4 regions of the Streptomyces sp. NPDC049040 genome follow, and region 2 is predicted to be linked to each of the others. Evidence: riboswitches for the same ligand, from Rfam matches in the RefSeq annotation. Region 2 holds a riboswitch; each other region holds the start of a gene.
What was found. Region 2 has a riboswitch for cyclic di-AMP ahead of ACGFMP_RS20740 (NlpC/P60 family protein). Riboswitches for the same ligand answer to the same signal wherever they lie in the genome.
Positions count from the first base shown of each region.

Region 1: it holds a riboswitch for cyclic di-AMP, as region 2 does, so the genes downstream of both, ACGFMP_RS22235 (transglycosylase family protein) here and ACGFMP_RS20740 (NlpC/P60 family protein) in region 2, are expected to answer to the same signal.
Region 3: it holds a riboswitch for cyclic di-AMP, as region 2 does, so the genes downstream of both, ACGFMP_RS10550 (peptidoglycan DD-metalloendopeptidase family protein) here and ACGFMP_RS20740 (NlpC/P60 family protein) in region 2, are expected to answer to the same signal.
Region 4: it holds a riboswitch for cyclic di-AMP, as region 2 does, so the genes downstream of both, ACGFMP_RS35185 (M23 family metallopeptidase) here and ACGFMP_RS20740 (NlpC/P60 family protein) in region 2, are expected to answer to the same signal.

Region 1 covers NZ_JBICTO010000008.1:235,261-240,633, reverse strand. Annotated here, with positions in the region: gene eno (phosphopyruvate hydratase) at 1-1,160, opposite strand, end outside; gene ACGFMP_RS22235 (transglycosylase family protein) at 1,329-2,003, opposite strand; cyclic di-AMP (ydaO/yuaA leader) riboswitch at 2,007-2,230, opposite strand; gene ACGFMP_RS22230 (transglycosylase family protein) at 2,543-3,577, opposite strand; gene ACGFMP_RS22225 (cytochrome P450) at 3,772-5,073, opposite strand; gene ACGFMP_RS22220 (nucleoside triphosphate pyrophosphohydrolase) at 5,097-5,373, opposite strand, start outside.
Region 2 covers NZ_JBICTO010000007.1:268,124-273,496, forward strand. Annotated here, with positions in the region: gene ACGFMP_RS20730 (sigma-70 family RNA polymerase sigma factor) at 244-1,302, opposite strand; gene ACGFMP_RS20735 (SgcJ/EcaC family oxidoreductase) at 1,299-1,724, opposite strand; gene ACGFMP_RS20740 (NlpC/P60 family protein) at 1,846-2,880, opposite strand; cyclic di-AMP (ydaO/yuaA leader) riboswitch at 2,887-3,044, opposite strand; gene ACGFMP_RS20745 (NlpC/P60 family protein) at 3,196-4,317, opposite strand; gene pcrA (DNA helicase PcrA) at 4,521-5,373, shown strand, end outside.
Region 3 covers NZ_JBICTO010000003.1:305,462-310,834, reverse strand. Annotated here, with positions in the region: gene ACGFMP_RS10560 (uridine kinase) at 1-92, shown strand, start outside; gene ACGFMP_RS10555 (GNAT family N-acetyltransferase) at 166-1,182, shown strand; cyclic di-AMP (ydaO/yuaA leader) riboswitch at 1,571-1,761, shown strand; gene ACGFMP_RS10550 (peptidoglycan DD-metalloendopeptidase family protein) at 1,767-2,591, shown strand; gene ACGFMP_RS10545 (AAA family ATPase) at 2,691-5,373, opposite strand, start outside.
Region 4 covers NZ_JBICTO010000028.1:39,794-45,166, forward strand. Annotated here, with positions in the region: gene ACGFMP_RS35180 (MBL fold metallo-hydrolase) at 1-344, shown strand, start outside; gene ACGFMP_RS35185 (M23 family metallopeptidase) at 576-1,697, opposite strand; cyclic di-AMP (ydaO/yuaA leader) riboswitch at 1,709-1,868, opposite strand; gene ACGFMP_RS35190 (N-acetylmuramoyl-L-alanine amidase) at 2,325-2,954, shown strand; gene ACGFMP_RS35195 (DUF4240 domain-containing protein) at 2,979-3,644, opposite strand; gene ACGFMP_RS35200 (hypothetical protein) at 4,223-5,373, shown strand, end outside.

The DNA of each region.
Region 1 (5,373 bases), on a different contig from region 2:
GTCTTGATCTGGCCGCAGTTGGTGGCGACGGCCAGGTCGGCGATGGTGACGTCCTCGGTCTCGCCCGAGCGGTGCGACATCATGCACTTGTAGCCGCTGCGCTGCGCCAGCTCGACGGCGTCCAGGGTCTCGGTCAGCGAGCCGATCTGGTTGACCTTCACCAGCAGCGCGTTGGCCGTGGCGTTGTCGATGCCCTTCTGCAGGCGCTCGGGGTTGGTGACGAACAGGTCGTCGCCGACGATCTGCACCTTGCTGCCGAGCTTGTCGGTGAGGACCTTCCAGCCGGACCAGTCGTCCTCGAACAGCGGGTCCTCGATCGAGACCAGCGGGTAGGCCGAGACCAGCTCCTCGTAGTACTCGGTCATCTCCGCGGCCGAGCGCTGCTTGCCCTCGAACTCGTACTTGCCGTCCTTGTAGAACTCGGAGGCGGCGACGTCCAGGGCGAGCGCGATGTCCTGGCCGGGGGTGTAGCCGGCCTGCTTGATCGCCTCGATGATCAGGTCGAGCGCGTCACGGTTGGAGCCGAGATTCGGCGCGAAACCGCCCTCGTCGCCCAGACCCGTGGACAGGCCGCGGGTCTTCAGCACGCCCTTGAGGGTGTGGTAGACCTCGGCGCCCCAGCGCAGCGCCTCGGAGAAGGACTCCGCGCCGATCGGCGCGATCATGAACTCCTGGATGTCGACGTTGGAGTCCGCGTGCGACCCGCCGTTGAGGATGTTCATCATCGGGACCGGCAGCACATGGGCGTTCGGGCCGCCGAGGTAGCGGAAGAGCGGCAGGTCGGACGCCTCGGAGGCGGCGTGCGCGACGGCCAGCGACACGCCGAGGATGGCGTTGGCGCCGAGCGAGGACTTGTCGGGGGTGGCGTCCAGGTCGAACATCGCCTGGTCGATCAGCCGCTGCTCGGTGGCGTCGTAGCCGACGAGCTCGGGGCCGATCTGCTCGATCACGGCGAGGACGGCCTTCTCGACGCCCTTGCCCTGATAGCGGTTCTTGTCGCCGTCGCGGAGTTCGAGGGCCTCGAAGGCACCGGTGGATGCGCCGGACGGTACTGCGGCCCGGCCCGTGCTGCCGTCATCGAGGCCGACCTCGACCTCGACGGTGGGGTTGCCTCGCGAGTCGAGGATTTCCCGGGCTACGACGACGTCGATGGACGGCACGTTGTCTCCTTCAGATGATGTCTTCTCGTCTTTTCCGGGACGAGCCTAACCGCCTCGGGCGCCCGCGCCGGTCCCCGGCCCGGCCCCTGAGACGGAAAACCGGCCGGGCACGCGGCGCCCCGGAGGCGAGCCGCGTACCCGGCCGGTCGGTGAGGTTCAGCCGGACGGTCAGCCGAGGTGCAGCTGCTGGCCCGGGTAGATCAGGTCGGCGTCCTTGACGCTGTCCTTGTTGAGCTCGAAGAGCTTGTGCCAGCCGCCGGCCACGTGGTGGCTCTTGGCGATGCCGGACAGGCTGTCGCCGGACACGACGGTGTAGTCACCCTTGTGGCCGGAGTGCCGCCGCCAGTCCGAAGCGGTGTGCTTGGCGGGCTTGGCGGTGCTCTTGGCGGGGGTGCTCTTCGCCGGGGTGCTCTTCGCCGGGGTGGCGGCCTTGGCCGGCGTGGAGGACGACGAGCCGCCGGGGTTGATGTCGGGCGACGGGCCGCCCGCGGTCAGGCCGCCGGCCGACGCGCAGGACCAGGCGCCGGGGCCCTGGATGGCGAGCAGCTTCTCTGCGGCCGCGATCTGCTGGTCCTTGGTGGCCAGGTCGGCGCGGGGGGCGTACTGCAGGCCGCCGGCCGCTTCCCAGCTGGACTGCGAGAACTGCAGGCCGCCGTAGTAGCCGTTGCCGGTGTTGATCGACCAGTTGCCACCGGACTCGCACTGCGCGACGGCGTCCCAGGTGGCCACGGAAGCGGCCGAGGATGACGTGGCGCCGATCAGCGGCACGGCGATGGCGGTGCCGGCGACACCGGCGAATGTGGCGAATCGGACCATCTTCGAGGCACGACGGTGCTTACCCATGTTTGTGTCCCTCACCGACGCCTACGAGGTCAGCTGTCGGGTTCGGGCGTGAGTTGCCCGGCCTGCACCCCCGTTCGACCTTCGAACGCGGATGCGCGGCTTCACCCCGAGCCGGACCGGTGGCGGCAGGCGTCGCAGCGCAGTGCTGTCCGTGCTGCGCGGCTTGCTGCCTCTGGTCCGGCGGAAGACCGTGGGTCCCCCGCTCCTGCCTGCGGCGCTTTCGCGTCGACTGTTCCCGTGGGCGCGGCGGCAGGACTCGGCGTTCCGCTCCGACGGGGCCCGCTGTGGCGAGCGGTTAGACGTTAAGCACACCGGACCCCGTTGAACAAACACTCGCGTTTCGGGCGCCAACTGCCGCGCGTCATTCGCCGACTGGACGAAGCCGCAGGTCGGAAGGCCGGATTTGAGCAGCGAGCGAGCAGCCGGTCACAGGTTTGGAGAGAGGCTTGTCACATCATCGTGTGACCCGGAAATACCCTACGTCCGTTTTGTCACCGGGCTTGCGCGGTACGGCTGTTCGGCCTTCCGGCGGTCGCGGCTCAGCCGAGACTGAGGATCTGTCCGGGTTTGATGAGGTTTGGATTGTCGCCGATCAGCTGGTGGTTGACGTCGTAGAGCCGGTGCCAGCCACCCGCGACGTCATGGTCGGCCGCGATCCCGGACAGCGAGTCACCCGCGCCGACCTTGTAGGCACCCGATGCCGTATCGGCGCTCGTGTCCGTATTGCCGGTGTTGCCAGTGTCGTTGGCATCCGGGGTGTTCGCGGTGAGCCCGGTGGTTTCGGTACGTGTCGCCCGGTCCGCCGCGGCCAGCGCCTCGTCGGAGGGGCTGTACGGCCGCGCGTGGCGGCCGCTGCCCTCGGTGGGGGTACCCGGGGCCGTGGGGTCGGCCGGGGCGGCGGGAGGGGCGCTCTGGACGGGGGTGCCGGGGTCGGTGGGGGCCGGGGTCGCCGTGCTCGTGCCGGAACCCGTCCCGGTGCCCGCGGTGGTGCCGGTGCCCGTGGCGGGGGTGGTCGGCGTGCCGGCGGCGGGCGGCGCGGTGGTCGTGCCGCCGGTGTCGGCGGGCGTGGACGGCGCCGCGGGGTCGGTCGGGGTGGCCGATGGCGTCCCGGTGTCCGCCGATGTGCCGGGGTCGGCCGCGGTGGGCTCCGGTGTGGCGGTGCCGCCCGGGTCCACATCCGGCTTCCCGGTGTCCTTCAGCAGTCCCGTGCCCTGCTCGCAGCCGGGCCAGGCGTCGGGGCCGAGGTCCGCGAGGATCTTCTCGGCCACGGCTATCTGCTGCGACCGGGAGGCCAGGTCGGGCCGCGGGGCGTACACCGTGCCGCCGTACTGGCTCCAGGTGTCCTGGGTGATGGCGAGGCCGCCGTAGAAGCCGTTGTGGGTGTCGGCGCTCCACAGGCCGCCGGTCTCGCACACGGCGACCTTGTCCCAGGTGCCGGCGTCCGCGGCGTGCGCGGCTCCCGCGCCCGCTCCCAGCAAGGGCAGCGCGAGTCCCGCGCCGGTCGCCGCGACCGTCACCATGGCCGCGGGGGCCTGGCGGGGGCGTCGGTGCCTGCCGTTCCCTGACGAGAGCATGAGGTCGCCTTTCTTCACAGCCTTACGCGCCCGCGCGGCCCGCCGTCGAACGGCAATTGCCGCGCACCGTGGGGACCGGCGCGTCCCGCGAGCCGTGCGTGCCTCGCGTTGACCGCAGAACGTAGCGGTGTTGACCAGGCGATCACAAGTCGATGTAGCGCTCATCACGTCGCGGTCACGGACCTGACGGTCAATCAGTTTCCCTGTGCGGCCGAAGGAGTGAAGGCCACGGGCAGTGTCCGCAGTCCACGCATGATCAGGCCGCCGCGCCGGCGCAGGTCGGCGGGATCCGCGGCGAGCCGCAGGTCCGGCAGCCGGGTGAGCAGCGTCGTGAGCGCGGTCCTGGCCTCCAGACGGGCCAGCGGCGCACCGAGGCAGTAGTGGATGCCGTGCCCGTACCCGAGATGCGGATTGTCGGCCCGCGCGAGGTTTACGGTGTCGGGCGCGGAGAAACGCGCGGGATCGCGGTCCGCGGCCGCGAGTACCACCAGGACCGGGTCGCCGGCCGCGACACGCTGCCCGCCGACGGTCAGCGCGGTCGTCGCGTAGCGCCAGGTGGCCAGCTCCACCGGCCCGTCGTGGCGGAGCAGTTCCTCGACCGCGGTCTCCAGCAGCGCGGTCTCGCCGCGGGCCAGCGACGACTGGAGCTCGGCCCGCGGACCCGGGTGCGTCAGCAGGGTGTGCATCCCGTTGCCGATCAGGTTGACCGTCGTCTCGAAGCCGGCGAAGAGCAGGATGAAGGCCATCGCGGCGGCCTCGTTCTCCGTCAGATGCTCCCCGTGGTCGCTGGCCCTGATCAGACCGGAGATCAGGTCGTCCTGCGCTCCGCCGTCCGCGGCCGGGTCCGCACTCGCGCCCGTGCCCGTGCCGAGCTCCGCGCGCTTGCGGTGGATCAACTCCACCAGATACGCGCGCATCCGCTTGACCGAACGCGCCACACCGCCGCGCGGACCGCCGCCGTGCCGGATCATCATCCCGGCCCAGTCCCTGAAGTCGTCCTGGTCCTCCGGCGGCACCCCCAGCAGGTCGCAGATCGCGTAAATGGGCAGCGGGAAGGCGAACTCATGGATCAGGTCCGCCTCGCCGCGCTCCGCGAAACCGTCCACGAAACGGTCCGTCAACTGCTGGACCCGCGGGCCGAAGCCGGCCACCCGGCGGGGGGTGAACGCCTTCGACACCAGGCGGCGCAGCCGGGTGTGGTCGGGCGGATCGATGTTCAGCAGATGCGTCATCAGGTCCGCGCTCCGCTCCCCCGGGATGCCGGTCTTGCCCCGCGCGCCGGGCGACCCCGCGTGGTGCACCGGATTCTTGCTCAGCCGCGGGTCCGCCAGCGCCTCGCGCGCGTCCGCGTACCGGGTGACCAGCCAGGCCTCCACGCCGCTCGGCAGCGTCGTGCGGTGCACCGGGGAGTGCTCGCGCAGCCAGGCGTAGGCCGGGTAGGGGTCGGTCGCGAACTCCCAGGTGAACAGCTCGGGCATGGCGGCGGGCTCGGTCATCCCCCGACCGTACGTGAAGCGGCCTACCGCTCCGACTCGTCCTGCCCCGCCGGCCCTGCCCCACCGTCGGCGCCGGTCTCCGCCCCGGTCCGCGCTCCGGTCTCCGCTGCGCGTACGGCCGCCCGGTAGCGGCGGGCCGCGTGCCGCAGCGCCGCCTCCGGGTCGACGCCCGCCGCCTGCGCGGCGGCGGCCTCGGCCAGCAGGTGGTCGCCCAGGGCGGTCTCGTCGTCGTAGGCCGGGGCCCGCGGGCCGGCCGGCAGCGGCAGCCCCGCCTCCCTCGCCCGTCCTGCGAGCTTGGCC
Region 2 (5,373 bases):
GGCGCCTGCACGGGGGAGCAGGAAGCCGCCGGGCCTTCGGCGGGGGCGGCCGGTGCCGTCCCGATCGGACGGCAGTGGGGTGTCGGCCACCTGAGGAGCGACGCTAAACCTGCCGGGGGCCGCACCGGGCCGCGGTGACCGGGACTGTCCCGTATCGGTCGGCCCCTGCAAGGAAACGACCGCCGTTCGACGGGTGACCCGGCAGGAAAGGGACCCAGCCTGACCGATGAGCCGTTTTCCCGCTCATCGTCCGGCGTGCGCGCCCACGCCCGCGCCCGCCGGCGCCTCCCCGTACCCCGGCGCCTCCCGGTGTCCGGGCGCGCCCTCGTACACCGGCGGCAGCCCGAACACCGCGGGCAGGCCGGGGTCGGCGAAGACCGTGATCCGCGCGATCGCGGCGCCGGCGCCGTCATCGGCCGGTCCCGCGGTGAGCACGACGACACCGAAGGCCCGGTGGACCCCGCCGTCCCGCAGGTAGACCGCCGCCGCGGGCTGGCCGTTCGCGCCGGCCGGGACCATCCGCCAGTCCCCGGGCGAGCCGAGGCCGGCCATGGCCTGCGCCGCCGCGTCCTCCCCCGAGTACCAGACAGCCGACGGCGGCAGCTCCAGCGTGGCGTCGGCCCGCAACAGCTGCTGCAGGGCGGCCGCGTCCGCGGTCACGAAAGCCTCGACGTAGCGCGCGAGAAGCGCCCTGACCTGCGGTTCGTCCGGCTCGACGATCCGGTCCGCGGCCGGTGCGACCGCCTCGATACGGGCCCGGGCACGCTGTAGGCCGCTCTTGACCGCGACGACGGTGGTGCCGAGCATCTCGGCGACCTCCGCAGCCGGGAAGGCCAGCACCTCGCGCAGCAGCAGCACCGCCCGCTGCCGGGGCGGCAGATACTGGAGGCCGGCGATCAGCGCGAGCCGCAGGTGCTCCCGCGACACCGCGACCGCCTCGGGGCCGTCCGACTCCGCCGTCACCATCGCGTCGGGCAGCGGCTCCAGCCAGCCCGCGTGGCCCTCGGCGGCGACCGGCCCCACGCCCTCGCCCGGTGCGCCGAGCCCCGAGGGCAGCTGGCGCCGCGACCCGTGCCGCAGGGCGGTCAGGCAGGTGTTGGTCGCGATCTGGTACAGCCAGGTCCGCAGCGAGGACCGCCCCTCGAAGCGGCCGTAGGCGCGCCAGGCCCGCAGATACGTCTCCTGCACCAGGTCCTCGGCGTCGTGCACCGAGCCGAGCATCCGGTAGCAGTGCGCCAGCAGTTCGCGGCGGTAGGGCTCGGTGCGCCGGGTGAAGTCGGCTTCCGGCGGCGCGGTGGTCACGACGATTCCGCCGGGCCGATGTGGTTGGCCTCGATGAGCCAGCGGCCGTCGCGCCTGGCAAGGACCCAGGTCACCGTCTCGTGCTGCCCGGACCCGGCTTCGTCCTGCTCCGCCGTGACGGTGGCGCTGCGCGTGCGCACCAGGGCGACGTCCGGGGAGATCAGCCGGATGCGCTCGATCTCGTGGTTGCGCCGGGTGCCGTGCAGCGAGCCGGCGAAGGCGCCGGCCATGACGGTTCCGATCTCCTCCTCGCCCTCCAGCCGGCGGCCGGGCAGGATCACCCACGCCTCTGGCGCGTACCACGCGGTGAATGCGGCCGCGTCACCCGCCTCCCAGGCCCGCGTCATACCGCGGAAGACCTCGCGGACGGCGCGGTCGTGCTCGTGTTGCGCGGCGGCCTGGGGCGTCGTGGTGCTGGTCATGGAGGGCTTCCTCTCGTACCGCTCGGACCTGTCACGGGTATGGACACGGTGCGGCGGCGAAAGGAATCGGTGCGCGAGGAAGGCGTCCCCGTGGACCGGTCGGGCGGGGGCGGCCGGGCGGTCAGGCGACCCGGCGCGCGGTGGCGAAAGGCATCCAGCTCAGCGGGGCGACCTCGACGAACGCGCCGGTGTGCGGGGCGTGCACGATCTGCCCGTTGCCCAGGTAGATGCCCACGTGGGACAGCCCGGAGTAGAAGAAGACCAGGTCGCCGGGTTGCAGATCGGCCTTCGAGACGGGCACGCCCTCCTTGGCCTGGTCGTAGGTGGTCCGGCCGATCTTGACGCCCGCCGCGCGGTAGGCGGCCTGCGTCAGGCCGGAGCAGTCGTACGAGCCGGGGCCCGTGGCGCCGTAGACGTACGGCTTGCCGCGCTGGGCGAGGGCGAAGCTGATCGCGGCGGCGGCGCGGCCGGTCGCGGGGCCCGAGTAGGTGTAGCTCGTCTTGGACGACGAGCCCTTGTTCATGCCGGCGATCTTGGCGCGCTGCTCGGCGGTGAGGCTGTTGAGCAGCTTCTGCGCGGCCGCCAGCTTCGTCTGCACCGTCTTCTTCTGGGTGGCCAGCGTCTTCTGCGCGTTGGTGAGCTGGGTCAGGCTCGCGGTGGCCTGGGCCCGCTGGATCGACGCCTGCTCCTGCTGGATCTGGAAGTTCTTCAGCGCCTCGGTCTGCGTCGTGGACAGCTGGCTGACCATGTGCGACTGGTTGAGGAACTGCTCCGGGTCGGCGGCGAGCAGCAGCTGCACCGTCTGGTCGATGCCGCCGTCGCGGTACTGCTCGCTGGCGAACTGGCCCAGCACCCGGCGGCTGTCGTTCATCTGCTGGGTCTTCCGGGCGACCTGCGTCAGCAGCTGGTTGGTCTTGTCCCGCTGCGTGTCGGTCTGCTCCTTGGCCTGGTCGTAGTTCTGCGTGGCGACCTCGGCCTGCTGGTTCAGGGTGTCGATCTGCGCCTTGACCTCGGTGATGGAGGGCTTGGCGGGCGCCGCGGTCGCGCTCTCGCTGAGCAGGGTGACGGAGGCGATGGCCGCCGCGGTGACACCGACCGCCGCACGGGGGGCGGTCGAGGCGAGTATCCGAGGACGCGGCTTGCGGTGCGACGCCACGAAGGCGACTCCTTCCGTGAACCGCCGACCGGGTTAGCTGACGGGTTCGGGCTGGGAAGGTCGCCCTACGGGCCGGACGCATTGCTGCGTCTGTCCCGATTCACCCCAATGGTGCCTGGTGGGTCCCCGGTTCCGGCCTGGGCCGGATTGAGCGGAGGCGGCGCGGTACCGGCACTTTCACCGGCGGCGAACGCACCACCTAGCGGGATACCGTACTCAACTTGTACGGAGGTTGGGAAGTTTGGATTGCAACGTGAGCGAAATCGCTTTGTGATCTTACGGTTGGTGATCGGGTCGGTGGGGATCCGTGCCGGATCAGTAGGGGCGAACCGCCCCATAGAACGGCATTTCGGTGATCGGTGCGACCTTGACGACCGTTCCCGTGTGCGGAGCGTGGATCATGTTGCCCTCGCCGATGTAGATGCCGACGTGGCTGTGGTCGCTGTAGAAGAAGATCAGGTCGCCAGGTTCGAGGTCCGACTGCGACACCCGGGTGCCCACGCCGACCTGCTCGCCGGTCGTCCGCGGCAACGTGATGCCGGCCGCCTTGTACGCCGCCTGCGTCAGGCCCGAGCAGTCGAAGGACGAGGGGCCGGTCGCGCCCCACACGTAGGGCTTGCCCAGCTGGTCGTGCGCGAAGGCGATGGCCTTGGCCGCCACCGACGAATTCGCCGGGGTCGTGGGCGCCTTCGCGCCGGACTTCGCGGCCGCCTTCGCCGCGGCCGCCGCCTTGGCCTTCTCCTGCGCCGCGATGGCGGCGGCCTTCTTCTTGGCCTCCGCCTCCTGCTTGGCCTGGAGCGCCGCGAGCCGCGCCTTCTCCTGCGCGGTGAGGCTGTTCAGCAGTTGCTGTGCCGCGCCCAGCTTGGTCTGCACATCGGCCTTGGCCGTCCGCAGTTGCGCCTGCTGGGTGGTCAGCGTCGCCAGGCTCTTGGCCGCCTCGATGCGCTGCTGGGTGGCTGCCGCCTGCTGCACCCGGTAGGACTCGACGGCCGTCTTCTGCCGCTTGCCCAGCAGGCTGGTCAGGTGCGACTGGTCGAGCAGCGACTGCGGGTCGGTCGCCATCAGGTAGCGCCCGGTCGAGTCGTCGCCGCCCGAGCGGTACTGCGCCGCCGCGTACTGCCCGAGCACCCGGCGGGAGTCGTTCAGCGCCTGCGTCTTCTGGGCTGCCTGCGCCAGCAGCTTGTTGACGGTGGCGTTCTGCTGTGCGGTCGTCTCCTTGGCCCCGTTGTACTTCTCGGTGGCCACCTCCGCCTGGTGCATCAGCGAGTCGACCTTCGCCTTCACCTCGGCGATCGACGGCTGCGGCGCGGGCGCGGCGGGCGCGGCGCCCGCGGTCTCGGAGAACAGGGTCACGGTGGCCAGCGCGGCCGTCGTCAGCCCCACGGCTGTGCGTGGGGCGGTGAGTATCGCGGTTCGGGCCTTACGGTGTGTCGCCATGCCGGGCGGACTCCTTTCGGACGCTGCCTGGTGCGGCACCGTAGCCGGGCGACGGCACCGCTGGGAAGGGCGGTGTCCGATAGGCCCGATACCTTTTCGTAATCAAGTCGGATTCCCGGCCGCTCGTCACGCAGGGTGGCAACGAGGCCACCCATGAGGAAGCGGGCATCGGTGTCGGTGCGGACGCATAGACTCGGGAGGCGATGAGCAGCCTCTTTGACGACGACTTCCTGCCCGGTCTGCACGTGGCGCCGGAACCGGCCGATCCCGACGCGCCGCCGCCCCCGGAGGACTGGGGATCCGGCAGCGGCCCCGGCGGCGGACGCGACGCGTACTACCGCGACGGCGCCCCGCGCCCCGCCACCGACCCCGCCCAGCTGCTCGAAGGGCTCAACCCCCAGCAGCGCGCGGCCGTGGAGCACGCAGGCGGCCCGCTGCTCATCGTCGCAGGCGCGGGCTCCGGCAAGACCCGGGTCCTCACCCACCGCATCGCCCACCTGCTCTCCGCCCGCGACGTCCACCCCGGCTCGATCCTCGCGATCACCTTCACCAACAAGGCCGCGGGTGAGATGAAGGAGCGGGTCGAGCAACTGGTCGGCCCGCGCGCCAAGGTGATGTGGGTCTCCACCTTCCACAGCGCCTGCGTGCGCATCCTGCGCCGCGAGTCGAAGGTGCTCGGCTTCACCTCGTCGTTCTCGATCTACGACGCCGCCGACTCCAAGCGCCTGATGGCCCTGGTCTGCCGGGACCTCGACCTCGACCCGAAGCAGTACCCGCCGAAGTCCTTCAGCGCGAAGATCTCCAACCTCAAGAACGAGCTCATCGACGAGGAGACCTTCGCCGCGCAGGCCGACGGCGGCGCGTCCCAGGCCGGAGGCTCCGGCGGAGGGTTCGAGCGGAAGCTCGCCGAGGCCTACGCGCTCTACCAGGCGCGGCTGCGCGAGGCCAACGCGCTGGACTTCGACGACATCATCATGACCACCGTCAACCTGCTCCAGGCCTTCCCCGACGTCGCCGAGCACTACCGGCGGCGCTTCCGGCACGTGCTGGTCGACG
Region 3 (5,373 bases), on a different contig from region 2:
ACGAGCGGTACGCCCGTGAGGCGCTGCCGGAAGAGAGCGCCGATGTCCTGGTACGTGCCGACGACCCGCGGCATCCGGCGTGGACCGGCTGACGGCGCGGCACGGTCCCGCACCCCGGACCGCCTTGCCGTGGGGGTACGCGCCCCGCTAGCGTCCTCGAACACCATGACTGTCGCCACCGCGCCGCTGACCGCCGAGCACATACCCCTGGCCGTGCAGCGCTACGACCGCTGGTTCTCGCGCGCCCGGCGTCCCCCCTCCCAGCGGTCCTGGCTGGCCGACGGACCCGTGCGCGGCGACGAGCTGGTGGGCAAGCTGCACGCCGTCCCGGGTCTCGAGGCGTGCCGCGCCCTCGACGGCGACGGCAATCTGATCGGCTACCTCGCCGCCCAGCCGGTCACCCTCTCCCCGGACGACCCGGCGGCGCTGCGCACCCACCCGCGCTCCGCCCTGGTCCCCTACGGCGGCCACGCGCTGCCGGGCGGGCGGGAGACCGAGGTGCTGCGGTCGCTCTACGCCAAGGTCGCGGAGCGGCTGGTCGCCGACCGCCGCCTGGTGCACTACGTGCAGGTGCCCGCCGGGGAGGTCGCCACCGCCCCCTGGGCGGACCTGGGCTTCGGGCGCGAGCTGGTGCACGGCCTGATGGCGGTCAAGGCCAGGGGCCGCCAGCCGCGCGGCGTCGACGGCCTCGGCATCAGGCGGGCCGGTCCCGGCGACCTGCCGCAGGTGGGCCGGATGGCCGCCGAGTCGTCGCGGCGGCAGCGCGAGTCGGCGATGTTCCAGCCCCAGCCGGAGGGCGCGCTCGCCGCGCTGCGGCTGCACTACGCCGACGCGCTCGCCGACCCGCGCTGCGGTGCCTGGATCGCCTCCCGCAGGGGTGAGGAGATCGCCATGGTGCTGCTCGTCCCCGCCGTCCCTGACCCGGTGATACCGGAGTCCTGTGTCGAACTCGCCGAGGCGTACGTGGAGCCTTCCGCACGGGGCGAGGGCATCAGCCGGGTGCTGGTGGCGACCGCGCTTGCGTGGGCGTACGACAACGGCCACCGCTACATGTCGGCCCGCTGGCACTCCGCCTCGCCGCTGGCCGCCGGGCACTGGCCCGCGGTCGGCTTCCGGCCGGTCGGCTACCGGCTCAGCAGGAATCTCGACGCGCGGATCGGCGGGGCGCCGGGGAGTTACTGAAGCGGCGGCTGACGTGCCGTCGGCTGCAATTCAGGTCATAGGTCAAAATCCGGTGCAATTCCGGCATTTCGCAGTGAGGTGGCTCACTGTCCCGCCGTCGAGTGACAGGCGTCACCGCGGGAACACGGTCCGGCTTCCCCGCGACACCCACTGTTCCCGACCTGCCCCGTTTGTCACCCCTCGCCCCTCGATGGTCCACCCGCCGTGACGGCCGCGCACACGTACCGCCGTACCGGGATGGCGAGGAGTAACCGCCGGTACGGGCGGAATGGTGCGGCATGCCGCGTTTGGTTGCCCGCCGCTCCGGGGGTCGTCTAGCTTCGCCGTACCGCGGGCAGGACGCCCGCGGCATCCGCCGGGCGGGACGCCGAATCCTGCCGCCGCCCGGTACCGGGAACAGCCGAGCAACTCAGGGCAGGAGCGGGGGACCCAGGCAAGCCGCCGTCCGGGAGCACCGGACGGCTCGGGGTGAAGCCGCGCCGCCGTACGCGCAACCGCACAGCGCGGACACGGCGGGACGCGGCCGGGCATCTCCTGCCCGAACCCGACAGCTCACCTCGCAGGCGTAGGAGAGGAATTCCCCCATGCCCGCAAAGGGACAGCACCGCAAGCCCCGCTCGCTCAACAGCCTCACCCGGGTGTGCATCGCCGCCGGCACCGGAGGCGTCGCCCTCGCGCTGCCGCTGGTCACCGTCGGCCACGCGTCCGCCGCGGAGCCGGCCAAGGCGTCCGCCGCCGTGTCGGCCAAGGCCCAGTACACCGTGGCCCCCGGCGACACCCTGTCGAAGATCGCCACCGCCCACCACGTCAAGGGCGGCTGGAAGGCGCTGTACAAGGCCAACGAGAAGGTCATCGGCACCAACCCGAGCCTGATCCGCCCCGGCCTGCACCTCACGCTGAACACCGCCCCGGTCAAGGCCGCGCCCGCCCCGGCGAAGAAGGCCGCCCCGGCCCCGGCGAAGAAGGCCGCGCCCGCCGCTGCCAAGAAGGCCGTCAGCTCCAGCGGCTACACCAAGCCGGTCGGCGACGCGGCCATCGGCACCCCGTACCACGCCCAGGGCTCCAACTGGTCGTCCGGCTACCACACCGGTGTCGACTTCCTGGTCTGGAGCGGCACCCCGGTCCACTCCGTCGCCGCGGGCACCGTGATCCACGCGGGCGCGGACGGCTCCTACGGCAACGACGTGATCATCCGGCACGCCGACGGCAAGTACACCCTGTACGGCCACCTGACCAACCCGGTCGTCTCGGTCGGCCAGACCGTCACCGCGGGCCAGGAGATCGGCATATCCGGCGCCACCGGCAACGTCACGGGCCCGCACCTGCACTTCGAGGTGCGCACCACCCCCGACTACGGCTCCGACATCGACCCGGTCGCCTACCTCGCCGCGCACGGCGTCACCATCTGATCCACCCGACGCCCCAGGACGTGCCCGCCCGGTCTTCACCACCGGGCGGGCACCGCCGTTTCCCGGCCGCCGTCCCTGTACGGCCGGCGCCTTCCGCGATCAGTCGAACAGCCCGGCCAGTTCACCGCGGGAGACCACGCCGAGCTTCGGATACGCCTTGTAGAGGTGGTAGCCGACGGTCCGCGGGCTCAGGAACAGCCGGGCCGCGATGTCCTTGTTGGACAGCCCTTCCGCGGCGAGCCGTACGATCTGCGACTCCTGCGGGGTGAGCCCCGCAGCCGCGTCCACCGGGCCGCTCTCCCGGCCCGCCTCTGGCACCGCACCGCCCGCCGCGCCCAGCTCACCGCGGGCCCGGTCCGCCCACGGGCGCGCGCCGAGCCTCTCGAAGGCGTCGAGGGCGCCGCGCAGCCGCACCCTGGCCTCGTTCTTGCGCCGCGCCCGCCGCAGCCACTCCCCGTACAGCAGCTCCGTGCGGGCCGACTCCATGGCGCGCCGGTGCGGGTCGTGCGCCGCCAGCGCATCGAGGAAGTAGGCCTCCGCCTCCGCGTCCGGCGCCCGCAGGGCCCGGCAGCGGGCCACCAGCGCCGCCGCCCACTGCTGCCCGGTGCGCGCCGCCCACGCCTCGAACCGGGCGAAGGATGCGTCCGCCCGCCCGGGCACGCCGAGCCGGACCGCCGCCTCCACCAGGTCGGGCACGCTGCGGGTCGCGCAGATGTGATGGCGCACCGACTCCTCGCCGAGCAGCGCGAACCGGTCGAGCGCCGCCCGTGCCCGGCCGAGCCCCAGCTCCAGCAGGCCCTGCGACCAGTACGCCCATGGGGCGCCCGGCGCCATCGCCGTACCCGAGCCGCCCGCCAGCGCCGCGTCCACCAGCCGGCGGCAGCCGTCCTCGTCGCCGCGCACCGCCGCGATGTGCGCCAGGGCGCTGCTCAGCTGGCTCACCCACTGGCGCTGCCCGGTGTCGGCGGCGATCCGCAGCCCCTCGGCGGCGGTCGCCGCCGCGTCGTCGAAGCGGCCGTCGAAGATCTCCGCCTCCGCCCGGAAGAACATGATCGTGGTGAGCCGCCCCACCCCGCCGCTCTCCCGGCTCTCCGCGGCGAGTGCCGTCGTCAGCTCGTGCGACTGCGCGTCCTGGCCCAGTGTCAGGCCCACCCCGCAGAGCATCACCAGGTCCCGCGGGTCGACCCGGCCGCCGTGCGCCGCCCTGGCCGCCGCACCCGCCTCACCGACGTCGGGCGGCACCCGCCCGGCCGCGTCACGTCCGAGGGCGCCGGTCAGGAAGCGGGCGACCGGCAGGATCGCGGCGTCCGCCGGCAGGTCGAGCGCGGCCAGCCGCTCGACGGTGTCCGCGACCTCGTCGGCGCCGAGATACCAGGCGGTGTGCGTGGCCTGCACCAGCATCCGCGCCGCCCGCGCGGGATCGCCCGCCGCGGCCAGGCCTGCCCCCTCGGTGAGCAGCCGGTGCGCCCCGGGGAAGTCGCCCTCCCAGAAGCCGGCCAGGCCGCGGACGTGCAGCGACCGCGCCATTGCCTGCCCCGCGGCGTCACCGCCCGCGGCTGCGGCCGAGCGGGCGGCGAGCTCCGCGAAGGAGCGGGCCCGCGGGATCTCGCCGGCCTCCGAGGCGGACTCGGCGGCCAGCAGCAGGCGGCGCAGCCGGGCCCGCGGGTCGGTGCTGAGGCGGGCGGCCCTGTCGTAGGCGGCGGCCGCGGCGGTGTGGCCGCTGCGCTCCCTGGCCCGGCCCGCGGTCTCCTCCAACGCGGTCGCCACGTCCTCGTCCGGCCCTGTCGCCGCGGCGGCCAGGTGCCACGCCCGGTGGTCGGGGTCGCGCTCCGGATCGGCGGCGCCGGCCAGGGCGCGATGAGCGGCGAGGCGTTCCGGCAGCGCGGCCCGCTGGTGGATCGCCGCCCGCACCAGCGGGTGGCGGAAGCGCAGGTCGGTGCCCTCGACGGTGACCAGCCCGCTGTCCTGAGCGGGCGGCAGGTCCGCGACCCCCGCGCCCAGGGCCTCCGCGGCCCGCAGGATCGTCCCCAGCTCGCCCGTGTGGTCGGCTGCGGCCACCAGCAGCAGCGTCTGGGTGCCCCGCGGCAGATGGCTGACCCGGCCGTGGAAGGCCAGTTGCAGCCTGCTGGTCAGCGGCAGCGTCCCCGCCGCCGCGGCGCCCTGGTCGGCGGCGCGCAGCCCGACCGGCAGTTCGAGCAGCGCCAGCGGATTGCCCTGGGCCTCGGCGAGCACCCGGCGGCGTACCGGCTCGGCGAGCGTGCCCGTCCGGTCGGCGAGCAGCGCCGTCGCCGCCGCCTCGTCCAGCGGGGCCGGGCGCAGCTCGGTCAGTCCTGCGGCGGCGAAGGCGCCCTCGCCGTCCCGTGCGGCGAAGACCATCGCGATCCCCTCCGCGTCCAGCCGCCGGGCCGCGAAGAGCAGCGCGTCCGCCGACGCCCGGTCCAGCCACTGCGCGTCGTCCACGACGCACAGCAGCGGTCCTTCCCCCGCGTGCTCCGACAGCAGCGACAGCACCGCGAGCCCGACGAACATCGGCTCGCCCGCCCCCTCCGCCGCGAGCCCGAACGCCGCCCGCAGCGCCCGCCGCTGCGGCTCGGGCAGCGCGTCCAGCTGCCCCATGGCCGTACGCAGCAGCAACTGGAGTCCGGCGAAGGGTAGTTCGGCCTCGAACTCGACGCCGGAGCCGCGTACCACCGTCATGTCGCTGGCCGCGCCCGCCATGTCGTCGAGCAGCGCGGTCTTGCCGATACCGGCCTCCCCGCGCAGCACCAGCACCCCGCTTCGC
Region 4 (5,373 bases), on a different contig from region 2:
ACGCCGTGCACCGTGGCCACGAGGCGGGCCGACCGCTGCCGGTGCTCGCCGCCGAGCTGATCGCAGAAGACCCCCGCCCGAGCTGGGGACTGCCCGAGCGGATGGCCATCCTCGCCGCAGTCGAATACCGGGCGCTGGACGGCGCCACCGATCGGGCCGACCTGCTGGCCTTGGTCGGCTTCGCGGCCGGTTTCGCCCAGCACGGGGACACGGACGCGGAGGGGGACACGGACGCGAGCGGGGATGCGGACGGCGGGAAGGCCGAGCACGGCGGCGACGGTTCGGCAGGCGGCCCGGCCGACAGCAGCGGCTCGAACGGCGGAAGCGGCATCGCGGCGCGGTGAGCGGTACGGCCGCGGGCAAGCGCCGGGGGGCGGCCGCCTTGCGCGATCGGCGGGCCTGCCTGCCGGCTCGGGCCCGCATGCCGACGGCCCCGGCGTCGGGGGGGGTGTACGCCGGGGCCGCCGGCTGTTCTTGGGGCGGCCGGCCGTGAGGCCTGCGGGGTGGTGCGGGTGGACAGCTTCCGCAGGCCCTAGCGGGCCTGGGGACGGGCGCCTCGCGGGTGCGCGGGTGCCTCAGATGGCGACGTCATGACCGTGGAGCCAGGGCACCGGGTCGACCGGCGCGCCACCGCCGGGCCGTACTTCGAGGTGCAGGTGCGGCCCCGGTACGTTCCCGGTCGCGCCGACCCGGCCGATCGTGTCGCCGGTGACGACCTGGCCGGACGTGGCGACCATCGTCGACAGGTGGCAGTACCACAGCTCGGTGCCGTCATCGAGGCGGAGGACCACCCGATAGCCGAACGAGCCGGCCCAGCCCGCCGAGGTGACCGTGCCGCTGTGGACGGCGTGCACCGGGGTGCCGGTGGGGGCGGCGAAGTCCTGGCCGGTGTGGGTCGCCCACATGTTGCCGGACTCGCCGAAGGCGGTGGTGAGCGTGTAGGACGCCACGGGCTTGACGTAGGAGGCGGCGAGCCGGGCGAGCCGCTCCGCCTCTGCCTTCGCCTCGGCCTCGGCGGCCGCCTTGGCCTTCGCCTCGGCTTCGGCCTTCGCGGCGGCGGCCTGCTCGCGCACCTTGCGGGCCGCTGCCGCCTTGGCCGCCTGCTCGGCCGCGGCCTTCGCCGCCGCCTCACGCTCGGCCCTGGCAGCGGCTTCGCGCTGCCGGGTGACCTGGTCGATGATGCGGGTGCGGAGCGCCTCGCCGGGATCGGTGGCCACGGCCGGGGCCGCGGCCGCGTCCTCGCCCGTCTCCCCGGCGGCGGCCGTCCGGCCGACAGCGGAGGGGTCGTACGACGGGGTGCCGACCTCGACTTCCGGCTGAGCGGCCGGGACGGCGGGCGTGGGGAGCGCGTCGGGGAAACCCGGTGCGTCCGGCAGCGAGATGGGGGCGGCGGGGGGCGCGTCGGCGGCCGCGGCCACTCCACCGGCGCCGACCGCGGCCATCGCCGCGATACCGAGCACGGCGGAGCCCACCGCGGCACCGCGGGCGGGGAATCCGGCCCGCTGCCGGGGAAGTCGGAGCTGGCTGCGCAGGCCCGCGGCCTCGGATCCGTAGTCGTATCCGGCGTCGGCCGGGGAGGCGGCGGGGCCGTCGGCGGGGACGGCGGACGGCGGAAGCTCGTCCCGCTCCCCGAAGGGCCACTCCCCGGTCGGTTCTGCTACCGGGGCAGGAGCGTAGGCAGGCTGGTTGGACGCCACGGGGGCGCACTCCTTTCCTTCCCTCTCGCCTACCGGGTTAGCTGACGGGTTCGGAGCAGGAAGGTCTCCTACGGGCCTGACGGCTGCCCGATTCACCCCATTGGACCCCTTCCGCGGTAGCGGAAGGGCGGGTCCCCGGTTCCCGCGGACGGGATTCGGCAAGCGCACGGTGCCGCCTGTACGGCGGCGATGACGACCGCGCTGCGTTATCGAACGTTAATAGAGCCGGAGAGGTTTTCCAAGCCGAACGGGAGAGTTGGGGACGGGAACCAATCGGACGGGGCGTACCGAGAACGTATGAACCGGACAGTGGGCGTGGCCAGGCGGTGATGTGAGCGTACGCCAGTCGTTATCGGCGGAACCGGCACGGCTACGGGCGGTGAGCCGACGACGGCGGGGCGCAGCGACGCGGGCGCGGGCACGGGTGGGCGGGGGCGCGGGTGAGGGCGCGGGCGCGCACGGGCGCGCGGGCGGGGATGTCCGCAGGGCAGGCACCGGCGCGCCAGTGGTCTGGTCCTGTGCCAATTGGCGAATCGCTTGGCATGCCACGCACAGGCACCGCACGATGGGCGAGCCCGATGTTCTTGTCATGCACCCGCCCCACCATGACGCCTCAGGGAGCCCTCGATGGACCGCACCAACCCCGCGCCACCGAGCCGCCGTTCGCTGATCCGCGGCGGCCTCGGCCTCGGCGCCGCCGCCACCGCGGGCCTGGCCGCCGGCCTCCGGCCCGCAGGCGCCGTCCAGGCCGCCGCCACACCCGCAGCCGCCGTCGACTACCCGTCAGCCCTCTGGGCGCCGGCCAGCACCGGCAACTACACCGCCTCCAGCCGGCCGTCCGCCTACCCGGTCAACCTGGTGGTCATCCACGTGACCCAGGAGACCTTCGCCGACACCATCTCGCTCTTCCAGAACCCCGCCCACGCCGCCGCGTCGCACTACGTCGTCCGGTCCGCCGACGGCGCCATCGACCAGTGCGTCCGGGAGCGCGACATCGCCTGGCACGCGGGCAACTGGGACTACAACACCCGCAGCATCGGCATCGAGCACGAGGGCTGGGTGGACCAGCCGTCCTACTTCACCACCGCGCTCTACCACGCGTCGGCGGCGCTGACCGCGGAGATCTGCGACAAGTACGGCATCCCCAAGGACCGGAACCACATCATCGGCCACTCCCAGGTCCCCGGCACCGACCACACCGACCCCGGCCCCAACTGGGACTGGGTGCGCTACATGCGGCTGGTCAACGGGGTCTGACCGGCCGGGTCCTGCCCCTCACGGTCACCGCCCCCCGCCGGGGTCCCCGCCGCCGTCCCCGCCGGGGTCGTCCAGCGGGAACATGACGCTGAGCCGGGGCAGATTGCGGGCCGCCTCCTCCTCGTCGCGTGCGGTCCAGCGGCTCCCCGACGGGTCACGGCCGCCGGACGGCACGTGCGGCGGGGTGCCGTGGCCCGCGGCTTCCTCCGCGCGGCGCTGGGCGGCACGTACTGCGGCGTAGAAGGCGTCGCCGAAGTCGTCCGACGGGCCGGTCGCCATCTCGTACGCCTGGAGCCCGAGGGTGTCGAGGGTCGGCCATCCCGGCCGGTCCTCGGCGGACCAGGCGGCTCTGGGGCGACCGGCCAGCCGGAAGACGTCGGGCGCGTAGGCCAGGACGTCGGGGTCGTTCACTGCGGCCTCGAAGACGGCCCGGCCCAGGCCCATCATCCAGTGCTGGAAGGATCTGAATGCGTCGTCGGAACACCAGCCGCCGTGGATCCGGTCCGCCGCCCCCCAGAGATTCCAGGTGAAAGCCTCGTCGGTTGCCAGTTCGAGGCAGGCCTGAAAGCCCACGATCTCTTCGGCGGGCAGCCGGGCGAGCGCGTGGCGCAGCCAGACATCGCGCTTGTCGCCGCCGATTCCGTGCCGCCGGGAGTCCTCAAGGAGGGCCCAGAAGGAGTCGGTGTCCATGGGTACTGACTATGCCAGGGGCGCCTTGCCGCTCCAATTTCCCTACCGAAAAGCTCAGTTGGTGGACACAGCGGAGGCCCCTGGGTCCCGCGGACCGCCGGCGGGAGCCGGGCCCGGCGGACCGCCCGGCGCAGGAATGGCGTGGCGCATCCGCCGACCCGCCCGCCGCGCGGCGCCACTTGGGCCCCGGCCATCCCACCGGCAACAGGTCCAGCGCCGCAGACCGCCCGTCCGGGTCACGAGGCGGCGTCGCGCGCCCGGCCGGTCATGTCCGGCCGTTTCGGCCGGAAACCATCATTGGCACCGCCAAACATCGAAAAGAAGCGCATACTCGTCCCTATACGCGCGGGGTCGCACGCCCCGGCTCGGCAATCCAATCCGCGGACATTCACGGTCGGAAACACGTCCCGATACCGGCCCCATTCCGCGCCTTTGCGAAAACATCCGGAGTATTGCCTTCAACACCCCTTTCCTTTCGCCCGTCCGGGTGACTGGCAGGCTTTTTCACGCCTACCTTGTTCGGCGGCGCGGGGCCCGGTGACGAGCCCGCGCACTCCGAGACGACGATGGGGACATTCATGCTCCGGCTCTTACTCTCCCTTTCCGCGCACCCCCCGGCCCCCAGACCGCGCAGGCTCGCCGCCCGGGCGTCGGTCGCCCTGGCGGCGGCCCTGCTCGCGACGGCGGCCGGCTCGCTGTCTCCGGTCATGGCCCAGGGGACCGCCGCCCGCAGCTCCGCCCAGAGCGCGCAGTCGCACGGCACGAACCCCCCGAGCGGAGGGACGGGCCTGGTCAAGACCGTGCAGAACGCCACCAGCCCGGGGCGGGTCCCCGCCCAGCACTCCGACACCCTCAACTGGGCGATCACCTACCACAACAGGTCGACCACCGGTGAGCCCGGCGCGGCCACCGTCACCGACCCGATCAGCGCCGCGGGCGCCCGGCAGACCTACATACCCGGTTCCCTGCACGTGCCGCCCGGCTGGGCACCCTCGTGGTCCACCGACGGCAGCACCTTCACCGGCACCGACCAGGGCGCGGCGACGACCGCCGTGCGGGCCACCGACGCGGCGGCGACCGGCGCCGGGACCGAGGTGAGCGGCGACCTGCTGCCGCCCGTGCAGGCCGCGGTGAGGAGCACCGGCGGCGACGGCTTCACGCCGATCCTCTACCGGGCCCCCTCCGGTGACGTGGAGGCCTGGAACATCTACCACCACAGCGGGCCCGCCGCCCGGCTGGTGGTCTGCAACGACCTGTCCTCCGGGCAGCAGTGCCCCGGCGGCCCGTGGCCGCGCCCGCTCAACACCACGCCGGGGCCGCTGGGTTCCGGGGACACCGGCAACGTCTACACGACGCTCACCCCGCAGTACGTCCTCGACCCGGGCCGGCCCGGCGTCGTCTACTACCCGGCGGTGGCCGCGGGTTCGGTCGGCGCCGGCTGCCTCGACCTCGGCGCCCGCGCCAACTGCGGCTTCTTCCCGCTGGCCGCCGCGTCCGGCTCCCCCAGCAGCGCCAACGGGCTCGCGGGACTCGTCGCCCAGGGCGGGAAGCTCTACGGCGTCGCCAGCACCGGCCGGGTGCTGTGCCTGGACATCGCGTCACAGTCGCCCTGCCCGGGCCAGCCGTTCGCCGCGATCGTGCCACCCAACCACGACCTGCCGGGCAACACCTACGCGCTCTACCAGGGCGCGATGGCCGTCGCGGACGGCAGGATCTACGCGTCCTCCGC